DNA from 2 places in the Actinacidiphila sp. bgisy145 genome. Region 2 is predicted to be linked to the other one. Evidence: predicted binding sites of a transcription regulator. Region 2 holds the regulator's gene; the other holds the start of a gene.

Region 1 (11,262 bases), on a different contig from region 2:
TGGCCGGGGGGTCGTCGTCACGCATCCACCCATGGTGCCTCGCCGCCGGACGATTCGCCGCATCGCGTCCGGACTTCTGCACCGAAGCGTTATGCGGTCCGTCCGCCGGGGCGCCCGCCGCGGCCGCGGGAACGGTGCCGTCGACACCGCCCGAAGCGGTGTCGGGCGCGGTGCCCGCCGCGGCATCGGCCCTGCTTCCGGGCCCTGTTGGCGCCTGGGCCGGGACGGACCCGGCCCGCGCGCCGCGCGCGCTCTCCCGCCCGCCGTTCACATCGGCCGCGAGCACGGACGACTGCGCCCGCGGGCCCGCCGCAGTCATCTCCGCCATACCCGGCCCCCGCCGATCCCCGAGGAAGTCCATACGTCAAGCATGCGTCCTCCGCCGGGAAACCGGGGACCCGCCGGTGGGCACCCGGCGTTCCCGCGGCTGTGCCACGGGAGTTCGCCGAGGTCGCCGGGGGTCCGGCCGGGTGCGTACGGCTGCCGGCCCGCGGCGTGCCGCCGGTCGGCGGGCGGTCAGCGGACCAGACCCCAGCGGAAGCCGAGCGCCACCGCGTGCGCGCGGTCGGAGGCGCCGAGCTTCTTGAACAGCCGCCGGGCGTGCGTCTTGACGGTGTCCTCGGACAGGAACAGCTCACGGCCGATCTCCGCGTTGGAGCGGCCGTGGCTCATCCCTTCGAGCACCTGGATCTCGCGGGCGGTCAGGGTGGGCGCGGCGCCCATCTCGGCCGAGCGCAGCCGGCGCGGGGCCAGCCGCCAGGTCGGGTCGGCGAGCGCCTGCGTGACGGTGGCCCGCAGTTCGGCGCGCGAGGCGTCCTTGTGCAGGTAGCCGCGCGCACCGGCGGCGACGGCGAGCGCCACCCCGTCGAGGTCCTCGGCGACGGTGAGCATGATGATGCGGGCGCCGGGGTCGGCGGACAGCAGCCGCCGCACCGTCTCCACGCCGCCGAGGCCGGGCATGCGGACATCCATCAGGATGAGGTCCGAGCGGTCGGCACCCCAGCGGCGGAGGACCTCCTCGCCGTTGGCCGCGGTGGTCACGCGCTCGACGCCGGGCACGGTGGCCACCGCGCGGCGCAGGGCCTCTCGGGCGAGCGGGGAGTCGTCGCAGACGAGGACGGAAGTCATGACCGCCCCCCGCAGCTGAACCGCGTCACTTGTGCCTCCAGGCTGTACGAAGTACGAATCTTCACCGTTGGGGCTGACGGCTCGGGCATCTGCCCGAATCACGTGATTCCGCCAACCGCTTCCGCCACACTCAACGACCCTCACCCGAAAGAGTTACGACGTCGGATCGCAGTCGTGTGCACTCTACGTGATCATGCGTGTACGGATCGACCATGTCGCAGGTCAGATGGGCGAGGCGGCCGTGTTTTCCGAGGCGGCGGGCGGTCCGATTCATCCGCGCGAGGGGTACCGCGCCACTCGCGCGGCGCATCACGCGCGGTCGCGAATTATGCCAAACGGGTCTTAGGACGGATTTTGCACTGTTTGGCGGCTCTTTCCTGGTGCGTGGGGTAATCGTCGCTAGATTGGCGAAGAGTCATATTTACATCTACTACGACAGTAGATGTACGGTCGGACGTGCGGCTGAGCGAAGCCGAGCTCCCAGGCCGTCACCCACGTTTCGAGGGGATGAGCAATGGCAGACTTCTCCCGCCTTCCCGGCCCCAACGCGGACCTATGGGACTGGCAGCTGGTCGCCGCCTGCCGCGGCGTCGACAGCTCGCTGTTCTTCCACCCCGAAGGTGAGCGCGGCGCCGCCCGCAGCGCGCGGGAGGCCGCCGCCAAGGAGGTGTGCATGCGCTGCCCGGTCCGCGCGGAGTGCGCCACCCACGCCCTGGCGGTACGCGAGCCGTACGGCGTGTGGGGCGGCCTGACCGAGGACGAGCGCGAGGCCATGATGGGCCGCTCCCGCCACCGCGCCACCCCCGACCGGGACGACGACGAGCGGGAGCGCGAACGCGAGCGGGACCGCGAGCGCAAGCGGTACGACCGCTACGCCGGCACGGACCTCGACGACGCCGACACCGACGCCGCCGACGAGGCGGACGCGGCCGCGATGGACGACGACGGCCCGCACGGCCGACACGACGACTACGACCCGTACGACGGGGACGGCGACCTGGACCTGGAGCCGGATCGGGACGGCCAACCGCTGCGCATCTACTGACGTCCGGCGCCCCGCGACCGGCACCGAAGAATCGATTCTGCACACCCGGCGCACCCGGCACGGCCGCGGGCGGCTGCTCTACGGCCGCACCGCCGCCCGGCTCAGCCAGGTGAGCATCATGTCCACCGCGGGTACGCGGGCGAGGTCGGGGAGGGTGAGCGCCACGACCTCGCGCTCCACCGCGGGGGCCAGCTCCAGCACCGCCACCCCGTCGGTCCGCACCGCCGCCAGGGCGAGTTCGGGCAGTACCGCCACGCCCAGACCGGCCGCGACCAGGCCCACCACCGCCGGCGAGTCGTCGGTGGCGAAGTCGATCCGGGGGGTGAACCCGGACCGCTCACACACCTCGACCAGGTGCCGGCGGCAGCGCGGGCACCCGGCGATCCACTGCTCGGCGGCCAGCTCCTCGTACGGCACAGGCGGCGCCGTCTCGGGTGAGCGCCGCGGGCCCGCGGCGGCGAGCCGGTGCTGCTGCGGGACGAGCCCCACCAGCCGGTCGGTGAGCAGCGGGCGCACCACCAGGTCCGACCAGGACTCCTCGGACGGGGTCGGCAGGTCCACGTAGCGGAACGCGAGCGTGATGTCGCAGTCGCCCGCGCGCAGCATCTCCACCGAGGCGGGCGGCTCCGACTCGACCAGCGAGACCCGGGTGTCCGGATGGCGGGCGCGCAGCGCGGCCACCGCGGCCGGCACGAGGGTGGAGCTGCCCGAGGGGAAGGAGGCGAGCCGGACCCGTCCGGCGCGCAGGCCCGCGATCGCCGCGACCTCCTCCTCGGCGGCGGTCAGCCCGGCGAGGACCCCCGCGGCGTGGCGCACCAGCGCGTCGCCGGCCTCGGTCAGCCGCATCTCGCGGGCGCCGCGGACCAGCAGCGGGGTGCCGACGGCGTTCTCCAGGGCCTTCATCTGCTGGCTCACCGCGGGCTGGGTGCAGCCGAGGTCGCGGGCGGCGGCGGAGAAGGAGCCCGTGCGCGCCACCGCGCGCAGGACCCGGAGATGGCGTGGCTCGAGCACAGGCCGATTTTATGGCCTGCACGGCCCGGCCGGGTGCTCCGGGGCGAGCCCCCGCCCCGGGGGTAAATGGGAGGTGGCTGCTCAGGGCGCGGTCTAGGGTGCCCGGATGGACATCACGGTGGTGCGGGAGACGTTCGACGCGCAGGTCAGGCGGGGCGCGGGAGTGGTCACGCCGGAGGGGGTGGTGCGGCTGGTGGAAGGCGAGGGGGCGGCCGGGTGGGCCGGGGTGGTGTGGTCGGGGTTCGCGGCGCACGACGGTGCGCGGGCGGACGCGGCGATCGCGGCGGAGCGGGCGTGGCTGGGGTCCGCGGAGGGGGCCGGGCGGGAGTACGAGTGGAAGCTGTACTCGTACGACCTGCCGGCGGACCTGCCGCAGCGGCTCACCGCGGCCGGGTTCACCGCGGAGCCGCCAGAGACGCTGATGGTCGCGGAGGTCGCGGAGCTGGCGCAGGACACGCCGGTGCCCGAGGGCGTCCGCTTCGCGGAGGTGCGGGACGCGGCCGGGGTGGACCTGATGGCGAAGGTGCACGACGAGGCGTTCGGCACGGACTCCGGGCGGCTGCGGGACCGGCTGCTCGACCAACTCGGGGACCCGGACGTCGGCATGACGCTGGCGACGGCCGGCGGGCGGCCGGTGTGCGGCGCCCGCGTGGAGTTCCACCCGGGCACCCAGTTCGCGAGCCTCTGGGGCGGGGGCACCGTCCCGGAGTGGCGCGGGCGCGGCATCTACCGGGCCCTGGTCGCACACCGCGCCCGCACGGCCGCCGCGCGCGGCTGCCGCTACCTCCAGGTGGACGCCTCGGACCAGAGCCGCCCCATCCTCGAACGCCTCGGCTTCGCCCCCCTGGCCGTCACCACGCCCTACGTCCTGCCGTCAGCCGACCAGTGAACATACAGTCCGTCAACATCGCCCGCCCGCGGCCGAACCCGTGGAAGCGGCTCCCCGCCACGGGCATCGACAAGCGCCCGGTGCGGGGCCCGGTGGCCGTGGCGGCACCGGGCCCGAAGGGGACCGGCGCGGTCGGGCTGGCGGGTGACCGGGCGTACGACGTGAAGCACCACGGCGGGGACGACCAGGCGGTCTACGCCTACGCCCGGGAGGATCTGGACCGCTGGCAGCGCGAGTTGGGCCGGCCGCTGCCCGACGGCTGTTTCGGGGAGAACCTGACGACGGTCGGGATCGACGTCAACTCCGCGCTGATCGGGGAGCGCTGGCGGATCGGTTCGGCGCTGCTGGAGGTGTCCTGCCCGCGCATTCCGTGTGCCACCTTCGCCGGATGGCTCCAGCAGGCCGGGTGGACCCGGCGGTTCACCGCGGCGGCGGTGCCGGGGCCGTATCTGCGGGTGGTCGAGCCGGGCGAGGTGTGCGTCGGCGACGCGGTGCACGTGGTGGCACGGCCCGACCACGAGGTGACGGTCGCGCGGTCCTTCCGCGCGCTGACCACCGAGCCCGGGCTGCTGCCGCTGCTGGTCGACCTGCCTGCCTTCCCCGCCGTCGAACGCGCCGCGATCCGCCGCCGCCTGGACCGCTGACCGGACTGCTGGCCGCCCGCAGCGCCGAACGTTACGGGCCGCGGCCCGCTTCTGCCGGCTGCGTTGCACCGTGTCGCGGGGGGTCGGTGCGCTTCTAGGGTGGCGGTATGACGACTTCTGTAGTGACCGGGGCGACCGCGGGGCTGGGGGCGGCGTTCGCGCGGCGGCTCGCCTCTGACGGGCACGGGCTGGTGCTGGTGGCGCGCGACGCCGAGCGGCTGGAGCGGTCCGCGGCGGACCTGCGCGAGCGGTATGGCGTCGAGGTGGAGGTGCTTGCCGCGGACCTCGCGACGGACGCCGGGATCGCGGCGGTCGAGGAGCGGCTGAGCGCGCCCGGCCGGCCGGTGGACGTGCTGGTGAACAACGCCGGGTTCGGCAACCGCGGGGCCTTCCTCGACGCGCCGGTCGAGGACGAGCTGCGGATGCTGAAAGTGCACTGCGAGGCGGTGCTGCGGCTGACCACGGCCGCGGTGCCGGGCATGCGCGAGCGGCGCCGCGGCTTCGTGGTGAACGTCGCCTCGGTCGCCGCCTACCTGCCGCGCGGCACCTATGCGGCGAGCAAGGCGTGGGCGGTGCGGTTCACCGAGGGCGTGGCGAGCGAACTGCGCGGCTCGGGTGTGCGGTTCCTCGCCCTGTGCCCGGGGTTCGTGCGGACCGAGTTCCACGCGCGGGCCGGTATGGACTCCTCCGGGCTGCCGCCGTGGGCGTGGCTCGACGCGGACGAGGTGGTGGCGGCCGCGCTGCGCGACCTGGCCCGGGGCCGCACGGTCAGTGTCCCCTCGGCCCGCTACAAGGTGGCGGTCTCGCTCGCCCGCCATGTGCCCCCGGCCCTGTTCGGCGCCGCCGCGGGCCGGGCCGGCCGGTTCGACCCGAAGCTGCGCGGCACCCGGGGCTGAGCCGGAGCGGCGGGCGGAAAACGACCGGGCCCGCCAGGAAAACGACCGGGCCCGCCACCCCGTGACCGAGGTGGCGGGCCCGCAAGGCCGCGGAGGGGCCTGCGACGCGGGGAACGCGTCAGTGGCTGTGCCCGTGACCGCCGGCGGCGGCCTCCGGCTCCTCTTCCTTCTTCTCGACGACCAGGGTCTCGGTCGTGAGCAGCAGGGAGGCGATGGACGCCGCGTTCTCCAGCGCGGAGCGGGTGACCTTCACCGGGTCGATGACGCCGGCCTTGACCAGGTCGCCGTACTCGCCGGTGGCGGCGTTGAAGCCGTGGCCCTTGTCGAGCTCGGCGACCTTGGAGGTGATGACGTAGCCCTCCAGGCCGGCGTTCTCGGCGATCCAGCGCAGCGGCTCGACGGCGGCGCGGCGCACGACGGCGACACCGGTCGCCTCGTCACCGGACTTGCCGAGGTTGTCGCCGAGCACCTTGACCGCGTGCACGAGCGCGGAGCCACCGCCGGAGACGATGCCCTCCTCGACGGCCGCGCGGGTCGCGGAGATCGCGTCCTCCAGGCGGTGCTTCTTCTCCTTCAGCTCGACCTCGGTGGCCGCGCCGACCTTGATCACGCAGACGCCGCCGGCCAGCTTCGCCAGACGCTCCTGGAGCTTCTCGCGGTCCCAGTCGGAGTCGGTGGTGGCGATCTCGGCCTTGATCTGGCCGACCCGGCCCTCGATCTCGGCCTTGTCGCCGGCACCGTCGACGATGGTGGTCTCGTCCTTGGTGACGGTGACCCGGCGGGCGGAGCCCAGCAGGTCCAGACCGGCCTGGTCGAGCTTGAGGCCGACCTCCTCGGCGATGACGGTGGCGCCGGTCAGCGTGGCGATGTCGCCCAGCATGGCCTTGCGGCGGTCGCCGAAGCCCGGCGCCTTGACCGCGACCGCGTTGAAGGTGCCGCGGATCTTGTTGACCACCAGGGTCGACAGGGCCTCGCCCTCGACGTCCTCGGCGATGATCAGCAGCGGCTTGCTGGAGTTGGCCTGGATGACCTTCTCCAGCAGCGGCAGCAGGTCCTGGATCGAGGAGATCTTGCCCTGGTGGATGAGGATGTACGGGTCGTCGAGGACGGCCTCCATCCGCTCCTGGTCGGTGACGAAGTACGGCGACAGGTAGCCCTTGTCGAACGCCATGCCCTCGGTGAAGTCCAGCTCCAGACCGAAGGTGTTGGACTCCTCGACGGTGATGACGCCGTCCTTGCCGACCTTGTCCATCGCCTCGGCGATCAGGTCGCCGACCTGCTTGTCCTGCGCGGACAGCGCGGCGACGGCGGCGATGTCCTCCTTGCCCTCGATCGCGCGGGCGGTGGCGATCAGGTCGTCCGAGACCGCCTTGACGGCCGCGTCGATGCCCTTCTTCAGGGCGGCGGGGGAGGCGCCGGCGGCGACGTTGCGCAGGCCCTCGCGGACCAGCGCCTGCGCGAGCACGGTCGCGGTGGTGGTGCCGTCACCCGCGATGTCGTTGGTCTTGGTCGCCACCTCCTTGACGAGCTGGGCGCCCAGGTTCTCGTACGGGTCCTCGATCTCCACCTCGCGGGCGATGGTCACGCCGTCGTTGGTGATGGTCGGGGCGCCGAACTTCTTGTCGATGACGACGTTGCGGCCCTTGGGGCCGATGGTCACCTTCACGGTGTCGGCGAGCTTGTTGACGCCGCGCTCAAGGGCGCGACGGGCGTCCTCGTCGAACTTCAGGATCTTGGCCATGCCTGCGAACTACCTCATCTACTCGTATGTCGTCGTCAGTCAGTGAGGACGGTCAACGAAACCGCCCCGGCCCCGGCCAGAAGAGGGCGCGGAGTCCCGGGGCGGGATCACGGCTGTGGTGGGCCGGAAGACTACTTCTCGATGATCGCGAGAACGTCGCGCGCCGAGAGGACGAGGTACTCCTCGCCGTTGTACTTCACCTCGGTGCCGCCGTACTTGCTGTAGAGCACGACGTCGCCGACGGCGACGTCGAGCGGCAGGCGGTTGCCGTCCTCGAAGCGGCCCGGGCCCACGGCCAGGACGACGCCCTCCTGGGGCTTCTCCTTGGCGGTGTCCGGGATGACCAGGCCCGAGGCCGTGGTCTGCTCGGCATCGAGCGGCTGGACCACGATGCGGTCCTCGAGCGGCTTGATGGCAACCTTGGTGCTGGCGGTCGTCACGATCCGACCTCCCCCTTCAAAGGGCTCACGGGAGTGTCTGTCTGGGTCGGCGACCTGGTAGGCCCGTCGTCGCGGGTGCCGGACCTGCCCGTCGCTGAGTTCTGGCACTCAGCGGTGCCGAGTGCCAGAACCGAGACTAGGACGCACTTAGCACTCGGTCAAGCGGAGTGCCAACGGATGCCCCGAAGGGGGTCGGCGACCGGCGGCGCCCGCGCGCCGGGGCCGCCGCGGCAGCGCGCACAATGGGGCGGGTGACACCCGAGGACCTCGATGCCCTGCTCGCACCCGAAGGGCAGGAACTGCTGCGCGAGTTGCGCGACCACGACCCGGCCGACGAGCTGGCCGCGGCCACCCGGCTGCGGCGCACCCACCCGCCGGAGCTGGTCTCCGCGGCGCTCGGACAGGCCCGGCTGCGGCAGCGCGCCGCCGCGAAGTTCGCCGCCGATGACGCCGCGCGGATGTACTTCACGCCCAACGGCGTCGAGCAGGCCACCCGCGCCGCCGTCGCCGCCCACCGGGCCGCCCGCTTCCGCGCGTTGGGCGTGCGGCGGCTGGCCGACCTGTGCGGCGGCATCGGCGGCGACGCGGTCGCGCTGGCCCGCGCGGGCATCGAGGTGCTCGCGGTCGACCGGGACCCGCTCACCTGCGCGGTCGCCCGGGCCAACGCGCGGGCGCTGGGCCTGGCCGACCGGATCGAGGTGCGCTGCGCGGACGTGGCGGACGCGGACACCGCCGGCTGCGACGCGGTGTTCGTGGACCCGGCGCGCCGTTCGGGGCGGGGCCGCACCTTCGACCCGGAGGCGTACTCCCCGCCGCTGTCCTGGGCGCTGGCCGCGGCCCGCACGGTGCCGTACGCGGCGGTGAAGGTGGCGCCCGGGGTGCCGCACGAGGCGGTGCCCGCCGACGCGGAGGCGGAGTGGGTCTCGGACCGGGGCGAGGTGAAGGAGGCGGCGCTGTGGTTCGGCACCGGGCCCGGCACCGTCCGCGCCACGCTGCTGCCGGGCGGGGCGGAGCTGACCGCGCCCGGCCCGCCGCCGGCCCCGCCGGTGCGGCCGGTGGGGCGGTACCTGTACGAGCCGGACGGCGCGGTCATCCGCGCGCACCTGGTCGCCCTGGTCGCGAGCGAGGTGGGCGGCGGGCTGATCGACCCGACCATCGCCTACGTCACCGGCGACGACCCGCACCCGACGCCGTACGCGGCCGCGTACGAGATCCGGGACGCGCTGCCCTTCGGCCTCAAGCGGCTCAAGGCGCTGCTGCGCGAACGCGAGGTGGGGCGGCTGACGGTGAAGAAGCGCGGGTTCGCCATGGAGCCGGAGGAGGTACGGCGCCGGGTGCGGCCGCAGGGGCCGCACGAGGCGACGGTGTTCCTGACCCGGGTGGCGGGCGAGCCGGCGATGCTGATCGGCGCGCCGGCGGCGTGGGACGGGCGGCTCAGGGCCTGACCGCGACCGACACGAACCGCCAGCGGTGCACCTGGCGGCGGACCAGTTCCGGCGGCGGGTCCGGCAGTTCGGGCAGCTCGGCGCCGTAGGGCGCGTCCCACCAGCTGATGACGAGCACCCGGTCGCCGGGCGCGGTCAGGTACTCCACCCGCTGGGGCTGCCCGGCCAGCTCCTGCTGCCGCGCCCAGTCAAGGAGTTCGGCGCCGCGCTCGTCGGCCGCGGCCGCCTCCCACATCAGCGTGACGGTCATCCGTACAGGTTGTCCTTGCTCAACTCGTGCACATGGTCGTGGTCATGGGCGTGGCTGTGGGTGTGGCCGTGCTCGGGGCCGTGATCGGGGCCGTGGGTGTGGCCGGGCACCGAGATCTCGGTGACCGGCAGCGAGGAGTCCGCGGGCAGGTCGAGCGTGGAGGCCGAGCGGCCGCGGGCGACCATCTCGGCGCCGAGCGCGGCGACCATCGCGCCGTTGTCCGTGCACAGCCCGGGGCGGGGCACCCGCAGCCGGATGCCCGCGTCCTCGCAGCGCTGCTGGGCGAGCGCGCGCAGCCGGGAGTTGGCCGCCACTCCCCCGCCGATCATCAGGTGGTCGACGCCGTTGTCCTTGCAGGCGCGGACGGCCTTGCGGGTCAGCACGTCGACCACGGCCTCCTGGAAGGACGCCGCCACGTCGGCGACCGGCACGTCCTGGCCGTCCCGGCGGCGGGCCTCGACCCAGCGGGCGACGGCGGTCTTCAGGCCGGAGAAGGAGAAGTCGTAGCGCGGGTCGCGGCCGCCGGTCAGGCCGCGCGGGAAGGCGATCGCCCGCGGGTCGCCGTCGCGGGCGTAGCGGTCGATCACCGGGCCGCCGGGGAAGCCGAGGCCGAGCACCCGGGCGACCTTGTCGAACGCCTCACCGGCCGCGTCGTCGATGGTCGCGCCGAGCGGGCGGACGTCGCTGGTGATGTCGGGGGCCAGCAGCAGCGAGGAGTGGCCGCCGGAGACCAGCAGCGCCATCGTCGGCTCGGGCAGCGCGCCGTGTTCGAGCTGGTCGACGCAGATGTGCGAGGCGAGGTGGTTGACGCCGTACAGCGGCTTGCCGAGCGCGTACGCGTACGCCTTGGCGGCCGAGACGCCGACCAGCAGCGCACCGGCCAGGCCCGGGCCCGCGGTGACGGCGATGCCGTCCAGGTCGTGGGCGCTGACCCCGGCCTCCTTCAGGGCGCGCTGGACGGTCGGGACCATCGCCTCCAGGTGCGCGCGGCTGGCGACTTCGGGCACCACGCCGCCGTACCGGGCGTGCTCGTCGACGCTGGAGGCGACGGCGTCGGCGAGCAGGGTGTGACCGCGGACGACGCCGACGCCGGTCTCGTCGCAGGAGGTCTCGATCCCCAGGACCAGGGGTTCGTCTGCCATTACTTCCTCAGATCCTCGGTTCCTCAAGGTCAACGGCGAAGGTGCGCGCCGGGTCGGACAGCCGCATCACGAGCGCGTCCACGTTGCCGGGCTGGTAGTAGCCGCGGCGCACGCCGATGGGCTCGAAGCCGAAGCGCTGGTAGAGGCGCTGGGCGCGGGGGTTGTCCACCCGCACCTCCAGCAGGACCTCGTGGCACTCGGCGGCGGTCGCCGCGCGCAGCAGTTCGGTGAGCAGGCGGCCGCCGAGGCCGCTGCCCCACTGGTCGCGGGCGGTGGCGATGGTCTGCACGTCGCCGGTGCCGGCCACGGCCGCGAAGCCGGCGTAGCCGACGATCCGCGGGGCGGGCCCGTCCTGCTGCTCGGCGACCAGGTAGGTGCGGGTGGCGGCCGGGTGCCGGGCGTCGGCGAGTTCGGACCAGAACATGCCGCGCGACCAGGCGTCCTCGGGGAAGAGGTCCTGTTCGAGGGCGGTCACGGCGTCCAGGTCCCACCAGCGCATGGCCCGCAGGGTGGCTCCGCCCGCGGGGGCCGCGCCGGTGTGCTCGGTCACTTCGGCAGGACCGCCTTGTAGCCGGCCGGCACCTGGGCGTCGGGGCGGCGCAGGTACAGCGGCCGGGCGGGCCCGAACTCC
Region 2 (11,262 bases):
CCCCCCCCCCCCCCACCCCCCCACCCCCCCCCCCCCCCCCCCCCCGCGGCCGTACCAGGGTCACCGTCCGCCCGTCGATCAGGAAGCCGCGCGGCGCCATCGGGAACACCCGCAGCTTTCCGAAGCGGTCCTCCAACGTCACGGTCAGGCCCTCGGCGGTCTTCTCGACCCGCACCACGGCTCCGCAGAAACCCGTGCTGATCTCTTCGACCACCAGGTCCCGTTCCGCGGCCACTTCCGGGGCCGGGTCGGACTTCTTCCACGGCGGTGTGAGGTCAGGGTCATAACTCCTGCTGCGCATGCGCACGATCGTAGAGCCTGACCCCCCGCCGTTCCCGGATCTGCCGGCTCCGGGACCACCTGTCTTCAATGGCTGGTCGCGCAGTTCCCCGCGCCCCCTGAGTATGTGCGGCTTCTCCGCGAAAGAACGCTGCGTACCCAAAAGGGGCGCGGGGAACTGCGCGACCAGGCCCCACCGGCAGGTGGTCCCGGAGCCGACAGAACGGGGCAGCCTAGGGGGTCAGGGCACCCCGAAACCGGCGGACGAAGCGCGCGTCGACCACCGCGCCGTGCCCGGGGACGTAGCGCGCGGTCTCGCCGCCGAGGGCGAGGAGGGCGTCCAGCGCGGTCGGCCACTGCGCGGGGACGGCGTCGGGTCCGGCCTGGGGCGGCCCGGACTCCTCCACGAGGTCGCCGCAGAACAGCACCGAGGGATCGCTCGGGCTGGTACCGGGCACGTGCACCACGATGTCGTGGCCGGTGTGCCCCGGCCCGGGGTGGAGCAGGGTCACCGGCCGGTCCCCGAGGTCGAGGGCGAGCCGGTCGAGGACGGGCCGGGTCGGCCGGCGCAGCGCGGCGGCCGCGGCGGCGGCCTCCGCCGGATCGACGCCGTGCGCGACCGCGTCCGCCCGCATCGCCTCGGCGTCCCCGGCCGGCGGGCCGCCGAGCGCGCGGTGCCCGTACACCTCGGCCTCGGGGAAGGCCGCAGCGCCGAAGACGTGGTCGAAGTGCCCGTGGGTGAGCACGACATGGGTCACCGGCCGCCCGGTCAGCGCTTCGGCCTGCGCCCGCAGTTCCGCGCCCTCGCGCAGCGTGGACCCGGTGTCCACCATCAGCACCCCGTCCGTGCCGACCACCAGCCCGATGGTCACGTCGAGGTGCGGCAGCCGCCGCCGGGCGACACCCGGGGCGAGCTGCTCCCACCCCGACCCGCCGGCGCCCGGCACCGCCCCGGCTCCGGCCCTCTCCTCATCGCTCACGACCCGACGCTATCGCCCCGCCCGCGCCGCCGCGCGCGGGCACCCGCCCCCGGCGCACCCCCTCACGCCCCCACCCGCCCTCCGTCCGCACGCGCGCCCGGGCCGGCGTACGTACCGCGCGTATCGCCCGTACCGCCCGTACCGGGCCGCCGGGCAAGACCGGATCGCCGTCGCTCTTGCCGAGCCCTTGCCGCCGCGCCGTACACTGACTGCGGGAGTGTTGGCACTCGAAACGGCGGAGTGCCAGGCCGCAGGGTCGGGACAACGGGTTGGAGGTGCGCGATGCTGAGCGAACGCAGACTCGAAGTGCTGCGCGCCATCGTCCAGGACTACGTCGGTACCGAGGAACCCGTCGGATCGAAGGCGCTCACCGAGCGCCACTCGCTCGGCGTCTCCCCGGCCACCGTGCGCAACGACATGGCGGTGCTGGAGGACGAGGGGTACATCGCGCAGCCCCACACCAGCGCCGGCCGTATCCCCACCGACAAGGGCTACCGCCTCTTCGTGGACCGGCTCGCCGGGGTCAAACCCCTGTCGGGCGCCGAGCGCCGCGCCATCCAGAACTTCCTGGAGGGCGCCGTCGACCTCGACGACGTGGTGGCCCGCACGGTCCGGCTGCTCGCCCAGCTCACCCGGCAGGTCGCCGTGGTGCAGTACCCGTCGCTGACCCGCTCGTCGGTGCGGCACGTGGAACTGCTCTCGCTCGCGCCGGCCCGGGTGATGCTGGTGCTGATCACCGACACCGGCCGGGTGGAGCAGCGGATCATCGACTGCCCCGGCCCGGTCGGCGAGACGGTCCTGGCGGACCTGCGCGCCCGGCTCAACAGCCGGGTCACCGGCCGCCGCTTCCCCGATGTGCCGCCGCTCGTGCAGGACCTGGCGGACAGCTTCGACCCCGACGACCGCCCGTCGGTCGCCGCGGTGCTCAGCACCCTCCTCGAAACCCTCGTCGAGGAGAAGGAGGAGCGGATCATGCTGGGCGGCGCCGCCAACCTGACCCGCTTCCACCACGACTTCCCGCTCACGATCCGGCCGGTGCTCGAAGCGCTGGAGGAGCAGATGGTGCTCCTCAAACTCCTCGGGGAGACCGCCGACGGCACCATGACCGTCCGGATCGGGCATGAGAATTTTCACGAGGGCCTCAATTCCACCTCCGTGGTGGCGGTCGGCTACGGTTCGGGCGACGAGGCAGTCGCCAAGCTAGGCGTGGTCGGACCGACCCGCATGGACTACCCCGGAACGATGGGAGCGGTACGCGCAGTGGCACGTTACGTCGGACAGATCCTGGCGGAGTCGTAGGTGGCCACGGACTACTACGCCGTACTCGGCGTGCGTCGCGACGCGGGCCCGGACGAGATCAAGAAGGCGTTCCGCCGCCTCGCCCGTGAGCTGCACCCGGACGTCAACCCCGACCCGAAGACCCAGGAGCGGTTCAAGGAGATCAACGCGGCCTACGAGGTCCTCTCCGATCCGCAGAAGAAGCAGGTCTACGACCTCGGCGGCGACCCGCTGTCCGCGGCGGGCGGCGGGGGCGGTGCGGGCGGCTTCGGCGCCGGCTTCGGCAACTTCAGCGACATCATGGACGCCTTCTTCGGCCAGTCCTCGCAGCGCGGCCCGCGGTCGCGCACCCGGCGCGGCCAGGACGCGATGATCCGGCTGGAGATCGAGCTGGACGAGGCCGCGTTCGGCACCACCAAGGACATCCAGGTGGACACCGCGGTCACCTGCGGCACCTGCAACGGGGAGGGCGCCGCGCCCGGCACCTCCGCGCAGACCTGCGACATGTGCCGCGGCCGCGGTGAGGTCTCCCAGGTCACCCGCTCCTTCCTCGGCCAGGTCATGACCTCCCGGCCCTGCCCGCAGTGCCAGGGCTTCGGCACCGTGGTGCCCACCCCCTGCCCGGAGTGCGCGGGCGACGGGCGGGTGCGCTCGCGCCGGACCCTGACGGTGAAGATCCCGGCCGGTGTCGACAACGGCACCCGTATCCAGCTCGCCGGCGAGGGAGAGGTCGGCCCCGGCGGCGGCCCGGCCGGCGACCTCTACGTCGAGATCCGCGAGTTGCCGCACTCGGTGTTCCAGCGCCGCGGCGACGACCTGCACTGCACCGTCACGATCCCGATGACGGCGGCCGCGCTCGGCACCAAGTGCCCGCTGGAGACGCTGGACGGCCTGGAGGAGATCGACGTACGGCCCGGCACCCAGTCCGGCCAGTCGATCCCGCTGCACCAGCGCGGCATCACGCACCTGCGCGGCGGCGGCCGCGGCGACCTCATCGTGCACGTCGAGGTCGTCACGCCGCACAAGCTCGACGCCGAGCAGGAGGAGCTGCTGCGGCGGCTGGCGAAGCTGCGCGGCGAGGAGCGGCCCACCGGGCAGTTCGCGCCCGGCCAGCAGGGGCTGTTCTCGCGGCTGAAGGACGCGTTCAACGGCCGCTAGACCGTGGGCGGGGGCCGGGTGAACCGGCCCCCGACGCGCGGGGCACCGCACCCTACGTGACACGATGACCACATGCCCGCGTTGACCGATCTCTCCTCCTTTTCGGCGTACCCGATCGTGCAGGCCCCGATGGCCGGGGGTGCCTCCAACCCGCGGTTGGCGGCCGCCGTGTCGGGGGCCGGCGGCCTCGGCTTCCTCGCCGCCGGGTACAAGACGTCCGAGGCGATGTACCAGGAGATCCGGCAGCTGCGCGACGCCACGTCGCAGCCGTTCGGGGTGAACCTGTTCATGCCGCAGCCCGCCACCGTGGACCCGTCCGCGGTCGCGGTCTACGCCGAGCAGCTCGCCGGCGAGGCCGCCTGGTACGACACCGCGCTCGGCGAACCGGACACCGGTTCCGACGACGCCTACGACGCGAAGGTCGCGGTGCTGCTGGAGGACCCCGTGCCGATGGTGAGCTTCACCTTCGGCTGCCCCGACCGGGCCGTGCTGGACGCCTTCACCAAGGCCGGCACGTACACCGTGGTCACCGTCACCACGCCCGCGGAGGCGCTGGCCGCGCAGTGGGCCGGGGCGGACGCGGTGTGCGTCCAGGGCATCGAGGCCGGCGGCCACCAGGGCACCCACCGCGACGACCCGCAGCTCGACGGCACCGGGCTCGGCCTGCTCACGCTGATCACCCAGGTCCGCGAGGCGGTGCAGCTGCCGATGATCGCCGCCGGCGGGCTGATGCGGGGCGAGCAGATCGCCGCGGTGCTCGCCGCGGGCGCCTCCGCGGCCGCGCTGGGCACCGCGTTCCTGGTCTGCCCGGAGTCGGGCGCGTCCCCGCTCCACAAGCAGGCGCTCACCGACCCGGTGTACGCCCGTACCGAGGTGACCCGGGCCTTCAGCGGCCGCCCGGCGCGCGGCCTGCTCAACCGCTTCGTACGCGAGCACGGCCGCTACGCCCCGCCCGGCTATCCGCAGGTGCACCATCTGACGCAGCCGGTGCGCCGGGCCGCGGCCGGGCTCGGCGACCCGCAGGCGATGGCGCTGTGGGCCGGGCAGGGCCACCGGCTGGCGCGGGAGCTGTCGGCGGGCGCGCTCGTGGAGACCCTGGCCGCCGAACTGCACGCCGCGCAGGGGGCCCGCGCATGACCGCCCCGGTGTTCCTCGTCGGCCCCGCCGCGCTCGACGGCGCCCCGGCGGTCGTACGGCTCGACGGCGCCGAGGGGCGGCACGCGGTGTCGGTGCGGCGGCTCCAGCCCGGCGAGGAGATCGTGCTGACCGACGGCGCCGGGCGGGCGGTGAGCGGCGTGGTCGCCGCGGTCGCCGGGAAGGACGTGCTCGACGTCGAGGTGCGCGAGCAGCGGATCGAGGCCGCGCCGGCGGTGTCCGTCACCGTCGTGCAGGCGCTGCCCAAGGGCGACCGCGGCGAGCTGGCGGTGGAGACCATGACCGAGGCCGGGGTGGACGCGGTCGTGCCGTGGGCGGCGTCGCGCTGCGTCACCCAGTGGCGCGGCGAGCGCGGCGCGAAGTCCCTGGCGAAGTGGCGGGCCACCGCCCGCGAGGCGGCCAAGCAGGCGCGGCGCCTGCGTTTCCCCACCGTCGCGGAACAGGTGACGACCCGTCAACTGAGCACCCTGCTCGCCGACGCGGATTTCGCCGCGGTACTCCACGAAGAGGGCGCGTCCCCGCTCGCGACCGCCGAACTGCCCGCCACCGGCTCCGTCATGCTCGTGGTCGGCCCCGAAGGCGGCGTCTCCCCCGAGGAGTTGGCCCTCTTCGCCGCCGCGGGCGCCCCCTCCTACCGCCTGGGCCCCACCGTCCTGCGCACCTCCACCGCCGGCGTAGCAGCCCTCTCCCTCCTGATGACCCGCACCGGCCGCTGGGGGTAGGCCCTTCCACGCCGCGGGGTCGCCCGGCAACCGCTCCGCCCGACGTACCGGGCGCGGCGACGTCGACGCTCAACGCTTACGCCTGCGCTTCTTCCCCCGCGTGCTCCTCCAGCAGCGTACGGAGGAACGTGAGCGATTCCGCCGGGACGAGGGCGCTGTCGCGCAGCGCGTCGAACGCGATCCGCAGCGGCTCCACCTCCTCCGGGTCGTTGGCCAGGTGCCCACTCCAACTTCCCTGTGTGTACGCCAGGCTGGAGCCGTCGCGCAGGTAAACCAGCTCCAGCGGACTACGCAGGTGATGAGGCCCCGTCCCGAACGGCACGACATGCACCGACACGCCTGGCCACTGCGCCGCGCCGATGCCTGGTGGTCGGTCGCCCGCAGGTCGTCGTATCTCTTCTCCACCATGCCGGTGATGACGTAGCTGTCCACCGCGCCCGGCGGCGGCCGGTGGGCCTCCGCGTCGATCGTCAGGCCGTCCTTGCTGCAGGAGAAGCCGTAGCTGTTGTACGGGTACCCGAACTCCTCGTTCACCGCGTCCTCGAAGGCGCTCTCGTCGGGGATCTTGTCGATCGGTGCCTCGGCCAGGACCGGTTCGGCGTCGAAGGCCGAGGCGACCGTGTCCGCGCGCTGCCGCACCGAGGCGTCGGTCCAGTGCGGCGGGCGGTTCTGTGCGTGCAGGTGCACGAAGAAGAGGGCCGTCAGGGCGTAGATCACCATGCGCAGCGCCGCGCGGTACACCGCGGTGTCCGTCGGTACGTCGACGGTGCCGTCGGAGTGCCACCGGTGCGGCAGGTTCCGGTACAGGCCGACCGCGTCGAGCGTCAGGCACACGCCGATGCCGCACTCGGCAATGACGAACTGGGTGGTTTCGCTGAACCCCAAGGAGTCGAATAACGTCACTGCTGCCCCCCTCGTAACTCCCCCATCCGACACCTTGTTCGGGCCCTCCACCTGGCATTTTCGGCAATCGAGACCGTGCGGTGACCTTCCGGTGGCGGAAGCGGGCGCTCCGCTGCCGCGGGAGGGAGGGGCTGGTGCGGGCGTACGGGAGCGTGGTCCGGCGGTCGCTGAGGCGGTGATACCGAACCCGGACATATCGGTGACGCGACTGTGGCGCGATCCGGGTGCTCTTCGCACGTCGGGCGGGCGAGAATCGAGTCGACCTTGGTTCCGCCGGGGAGATCGCGGAGCCGCACCGCAAGACGAGGAGCCCGAGTTGACGCGTCGTACCCACCGGAGGATTGCCGCCACCCTCGCCGCCACCGCACTCCTGGCGGCCACCGGCGCCGGCGTCGCGCAGGCGGCGTCGGCAGGAAGCGGCGCGCCGTCGGCCTGCCGCCCGGCCAACCACCTCGCGAAGATCACGCAGACGGCGAGCAGCGCCGGCCACCGCCACTACCGGGTCACCCTGACCGCGCCGAAGGGGTACGACTCCTGCACGCTGGCCGGCTCGCCGACCGGCGCGCACTTCACCGAGCACGGCAAGAGCGTCAAGCTCACCGCGCAGCGCTACGGCGCCCAGAGCGCCGCCGTGACCTTCGGCCCGGGCCACCCGGTGCACTTCGACATCCAGGTGCCGAGCGGCGCCTCCGCCCTGGCCGCGGACGAGGTGTCGTTCACCCTCCAGGCGCCCGGCGGTGAGATCCCGGGCCTGTCCTACGCCGACGGCCGGCTCCGCGTCGCCAAGGGGACGAAGATCGGGCCCGTCCAGCGCGGCGCCTGACCGCGGGCGCCCCCGGACCCCGAACCTGGACCCGGGAACGGGGACGGGGGCGCCATGCCTGGCCGGCGCGGGCGGGCGCCGGTCAGCTCGGCAGCGCCGGCGGCGACTTGGGCGGGGTGGCCGCCAGCGACTCCAGGGCCATCTCGATGGCCCGGTCGAGCTGGGGGTCGCGGCCGGCGCCGTAGTCCTGCGGGGTGACGACCACCTCGACGTCCGGGTCCACCCCGTGGTTCTCCACCGACCAGCCGAACCCCTCGAACCACAGCGCGTACTTCGGCTGGGTCACCGCGGTGCCGTCGACCAGCTGATAGCGGCTGTCGATGCCGACCACGCCGCCCCAGGTGCGGGTGCCGACCACCGGGCCGATGCCGAGGGTGCGGATCGCGGCGTTGACGATGTCGCCGTCCGACCCGGAGAACTCGTTGGCGACCGCCACCACCGGCCCGCGCGGCGCGTCCTGCGGGTAGCTGAAGGGCAGGCCGTGCCGCGGCAGGTCCCAGCCGATGATCCGGCGGGCGAGCTTCTCCACGACGAGCTGCGAGGTGTGCCCGCCGCGGTTCTCGCGGACGTCGACCACCAGCCCGTCGCGGGCCATCTCCACCCGCAGGTCGCGGTGGAGTTCGGCCCAGCCGTTGCTGACCATGTCGGGCACGTGCAGGTATCCCAGCCGCCCGCCCGAGGCCCGGTGGACGTAGGCGCGCCGGTCGGCGACCCAGTCGTGGTAACGCAGCGCCTCCTCACTGGCCAGCGGCACCGCGACCACGTGCCGGACCTGGCCGCCCGCGGCCGGGGCGACGGTCAGCTCGACCGGCTTGCCCACGGTGCCCACCAGCAGCGGCGCCGGGCCGGTCCGCGGGTCGACCGGCACCCCGTCGACCGCGAGGAGGGCGTCCCCGGCGCGCACCGCCACTCCGGGCGCGGACAGCGGCGAGCGGGCCCGCGGGTCGGACGACTCGCCGGGCAGCACCCGGTCCACCCGCCAACTGCCGTCCTGTGCACGGGAGATGTCCGCGCCGAGCAGCCCCTGGTTGCGGCGCGGGTCGCCGGCGCCGCCGGGCGGGGTGACGTACGCGTGCGAGGTGCGCAGCTCACCGTGCAGCTCCCACAGCAGGTCCACGAGGTCGTCGTGGGTGGCCACCCGGTCCAGCAGCATGCGGTACCGCGCGCCGATCGCGTCCCAGTCGAGGCCGCCCATGTCGGCCCGCCAGAAGTGGTCGCGCGCGAGGCGGTGCGTCTCGTCGAACATCTGCCGCCACTCGTCGGCGGGGTTGACGGTGACCCGCACCCGGGACAGGTCGATGGTCGTCGAACCGTCGGAGTCGTCGTCGTACTTGCTGTCGGCCGGGCCGATCCGCAGCCGCGAGCCGCTGTTGACGAGGACCTTGGTGCCGTCGCCGGAGACCGCGAACGCCTCGGCGTCGGCGGCGATCTCCTCGACCTTCAACTGCCGCAGGTCGTAGCGCTCCAAGACGGACTCCGGCGGCTCCGCCTCGGGGGTGGCCAGCGCGGTGCCGAGGGTGCCGGTGAGCGGGTGGCGCAGCCACAGCACCGCGTTCTTGGCGGCGCGCAGCCCGGAGTAGTGGCCCGCCTCGACGGGGAAGGGCACGATGCGGTCGGCGATGCCCTCCGCGTCGACCTTGGTGGCGCGCGACCGTTCGCGGCTGCCGGGGCGGCCCGCGCCGGTGGACGTACCGGAAGCGGAGGAAGCGGCGGAGGCTGCGGACCCCGTCGGGCCCGCAGCCGGGTCGCCGGCGGCCGGGTCCGCGCCGCCCGCGTCGGCGCCCGCGCCCTCGCCCGCCTCGCCGCTGTCGTCGTCCGCGTCGTCGTCGTACGGGCGGCCGTGCCGCTGCGGGCCGAACGGCGACGGCGTGGTCGCGGCGAGCGTGATCAGGTACGGGCGGCAGGCGTTGGGGAAGGACAGGTCGAACACGTGGGCGTCGTAGACCGGGTCGAAGGCCCGCTCGGACAGGAACGCCAGGTGCCGGCCGTCGGCGGTGAAGGCGGGGGCGTAGTCGATGAAGCGCAGCGGGGTCGCCGTCACCAGGGTCAGGTCCGCGGTGGAGGCGAGCATGATCTGCCGCAGCGAGCCCGGGCCGGGCTGGGACCAGGCCAGCCAGCCGGAGTCGGGGGAGAAGGCCAGGTCGCTCACGTCGGCGTGGTGCCAGGCGGACTCGGCGGCGGGGGTGCCGTCCTCGGCGGTCTCGGCGGCGGTCGGCACCTCGCGGACCTCGCCGGTCTGGGTGTCCACCAGCAGCAGCCGGCCGTCGTGCGAGGCGACCGCGATGCGGTGGCCGTCGGGGGAGACCTCGATCTCGTGCACCCGGCCGAGCCGTCCCGCGGCGAGCCGGCGCGGCGCGGTGTCCCCGGCGGGTCCGGTGGCCGGCCTGGTGGCCGGGGCGATCTCCAGCGCGTCGTCGCCGTCGGCGTCGGTCACCCACACCACGTACTGGTCGTCGCCCTGCGAGAACACCCGCGGGTGCCGGGTGCGTACGCCCGGCCGGGCCGACAGCACCCGCGCCGGGCCGCCGCGGTGGGTGATCCAGTGGGTGGTGCCGCGCACCTCCACCGCGCTGCCGCGGCCGGTGTGGTCGGGGCGGGCGTCGCCCAGGTAGGCGGCCGGGCGGACCGGGTGGGGCTGCAAGTCCGTGCGCTGGCCGCCGAGTTCGATCTCCAGCGGGCGTGGGGCGGTGTCCTCGCCGAGGCCGTCCAGCACATGCAGGGTGCCGGCGCAGGTGTACACCACGCGGGTGCCGTCGGTGGCGGCGTGGCGCGCGTAGAACCCGCCGAGCGGGGTGTGGCGGCGCAGGTCGGTGCCGTCGGGCCGACTGGAGTACAGCGCGCCCTGGCCTTCGTGGTCGGAGAGGAAGGCGATCCGGTCGCCGACCCACATCGGGCACTCGATGTTGCCGTCGATGTCCTGGTGCAGCCGCGCGAACTGCCCGCCGCCGTCCGGGTCGAGCCACAACTTGCCCGCGGTGCCGCCCCGGTAGCCCTTCCAGTACGCGGCCTCGCGCCCCATCGTCACCGACTGGAGCAGCACCGCGCCGTCCGGCCCGTACGCCAGGTCGCCGACCGGGCCGAGCGGGAGCCGGCGCGAGGGGCCGCCGTCCAGCGGCACCTGGTGCGCCCAGGTGCGGCGCAGCGACGCCTCGCCGGCGGTGGTGACCACCACCAGTTCGCCGTCGGGCGTCCAAGTGCGCACCGACGTCAGCGCGTTGCCCCAGTAGGTCAGGCGGCGCGAGGGGCCGCCGGCCAGGTCCGCGACGTGCACCTCGGGGGCGCCGTCGCGGGTGGAGGTCCAGGCGACGACGGCGCCGTCCGGCGAGATCCGCGGGCGTTTGACCGGCATGTTGTCCGCGCTGACCCGCCACGCCCGTCCGCCGTCGAGCGGTGCGACCCACACGTCGTCCTCGGCGGTGAAGACGACCTGGCCGCCGTACGGGTGCGGGTTGCGCAGGTACGACGGGTGGTGCGTGCGGTGGGCGGAACCCGGAGGCTGTGTGGAGAGCGAGGACTGGGTCACGGTGCCAGCCTAGCCAGGATCAACGCCCGCGAGCAGTGGATATCGGATTCGCCCCGGGGGCCGGGGGAGCGGGCCGGTTCGTCAACAGGCCCCGAGTCCGCGCACGTCGAAGACCGTACGGCCGTCGACGGCGGCGGTGAGGTGGCCTTGGAGGCAGCGCAGGTCCGTCTGCCGGGTCACGTCGCCCTTCACCGTGATCTTCCGCTGGTCCTCGGTGCGGCCCAGGCAGTCCACCTTCGGGTCGTGCGCGTCCTCGGTCACGCCGCAGGACAGCCACTGCACCGCGACGTGGTCCCGCTTGAGGGCCTTCGTCGCCAACTGGTTGGTGCTCACCGACACGTTGGAGCTGTCCAGCCCGTCGACCGGCTCGCACCCCGCGACGGCCGCCAGCACCACGGCGGCGCCCGCCAGTCCCACACCCCGGTTCCACCCGATACGTCC

The links. The regulator HrcA, encoded in region 2, represses chaperone genes, less so after heat shock. The targets are predictions, from matches to a motif close to TTNGCACTCNGNNNNNCNGAGTGCNAA.
Positions count from the first base shown of each region.
Region 1: the regulator HrcA is predicted to act here: its motif matches at 7,942-7,968, upstream of groES (co-chaperone GroES).

Region 1 covers NZ_JBYIRL010000010.1:51,697-62,958, forward strand. The annotation lists gene shbA (RNA polymerase sigma factor ShbA) at 1-25, opposite strand, end outside; gene AC3ERT_RS11280 (response regulator transcription factor) at 517-1,128, opposite strand; partial or broken gene AC3ERT_RS11285 (WhiB family transcriptional regulator) at 1,643-1,933, shown strand; gene AC3ERT_RS11290 (LysR family transcriptional regulator) at 2,252-3,184, opposite strand; gene AC3ERT_RS11295 (GNAT family N-acetyltransferase) at 3,291-4,073, shown strand; gene AC3ERT_RS11300 (MOSC domain-containing protein) at 4,070-4,717, shown strand; gene AC3ERT_RS11305 (SDR family NAD(P)-dependent oxidoreductase) at 4,825-5,613, shown strand; gene groL (chaperonin GroEL) at 5,732-7,354, opposite strand; gene groES (co-chaperone GroES) at 7,486-7,794, opposite strand; gene AC3ERT_RS11320 (class I SAM-dependent methyltransferase) at 8,037-9,239, shown strand; gene AC3ERT_RS11325 (hypothetical protein) at 9,229-9,489, opposite strand; gene tsaD (tRNA (adenosine(37)-N6)-threonylcarbamoyltransferase complex transferase subunit TsaD) at 9,486-10,631, opposite strand; gene rimI (ribosomal protein S18-alanine N-acetyltransferase) at 10,639-11,130, opposite strand; gene tsaB (tRNA (adenosine(37)-N6)-threonylcarbamoyltransferase complex dimerization subunit type 1 TsaB) at 11,178-11,262, opposite strand, start outside.
Region 2 covers NZ_JBYIRL010000032.1:15-11,276, forward strand. The annotation lists partial or broken gene AC3ERT_RS26190 (DUF3097 family protein) at 1-301, opposite strand, end outside; gene AC3ERT_RS26195 (MBL fold metallo-hydrolase) at 513-1,259, opposite strand; gene hrcA (heat-inducible transcriptional repressor HrcA) at 1,542-2,558, shown strand; gene dnaJ (molecular chaperone DnaJ) at 2,559-3,695, shown strand; gene AC3ERT_RS26210 (nitronate monooxygenase) at 3,768-4,832, shown strand; gene AC3ERT_RS26215 (16S rRNA (uracil(1498)-N(3))-methyltransferase) at 4,829-5,572, shown strand; gene AC3ERT_RS26220 (Scr1 family TA system antitoxin-like transcriptional regulator) at 5,649-6,533, opposite strand; gene AC3ERT_RS26225 (DUF4232 domain-containing protein) at 6,792-7,298, shown strand; gene AC3ERT_RS26230 (S41 family peptidase) at 7,381-10,821, opposite strand; gene AC3ERT_RS26235 (hypothetical protein) at 10,903-11,262, opposite strand, start outside.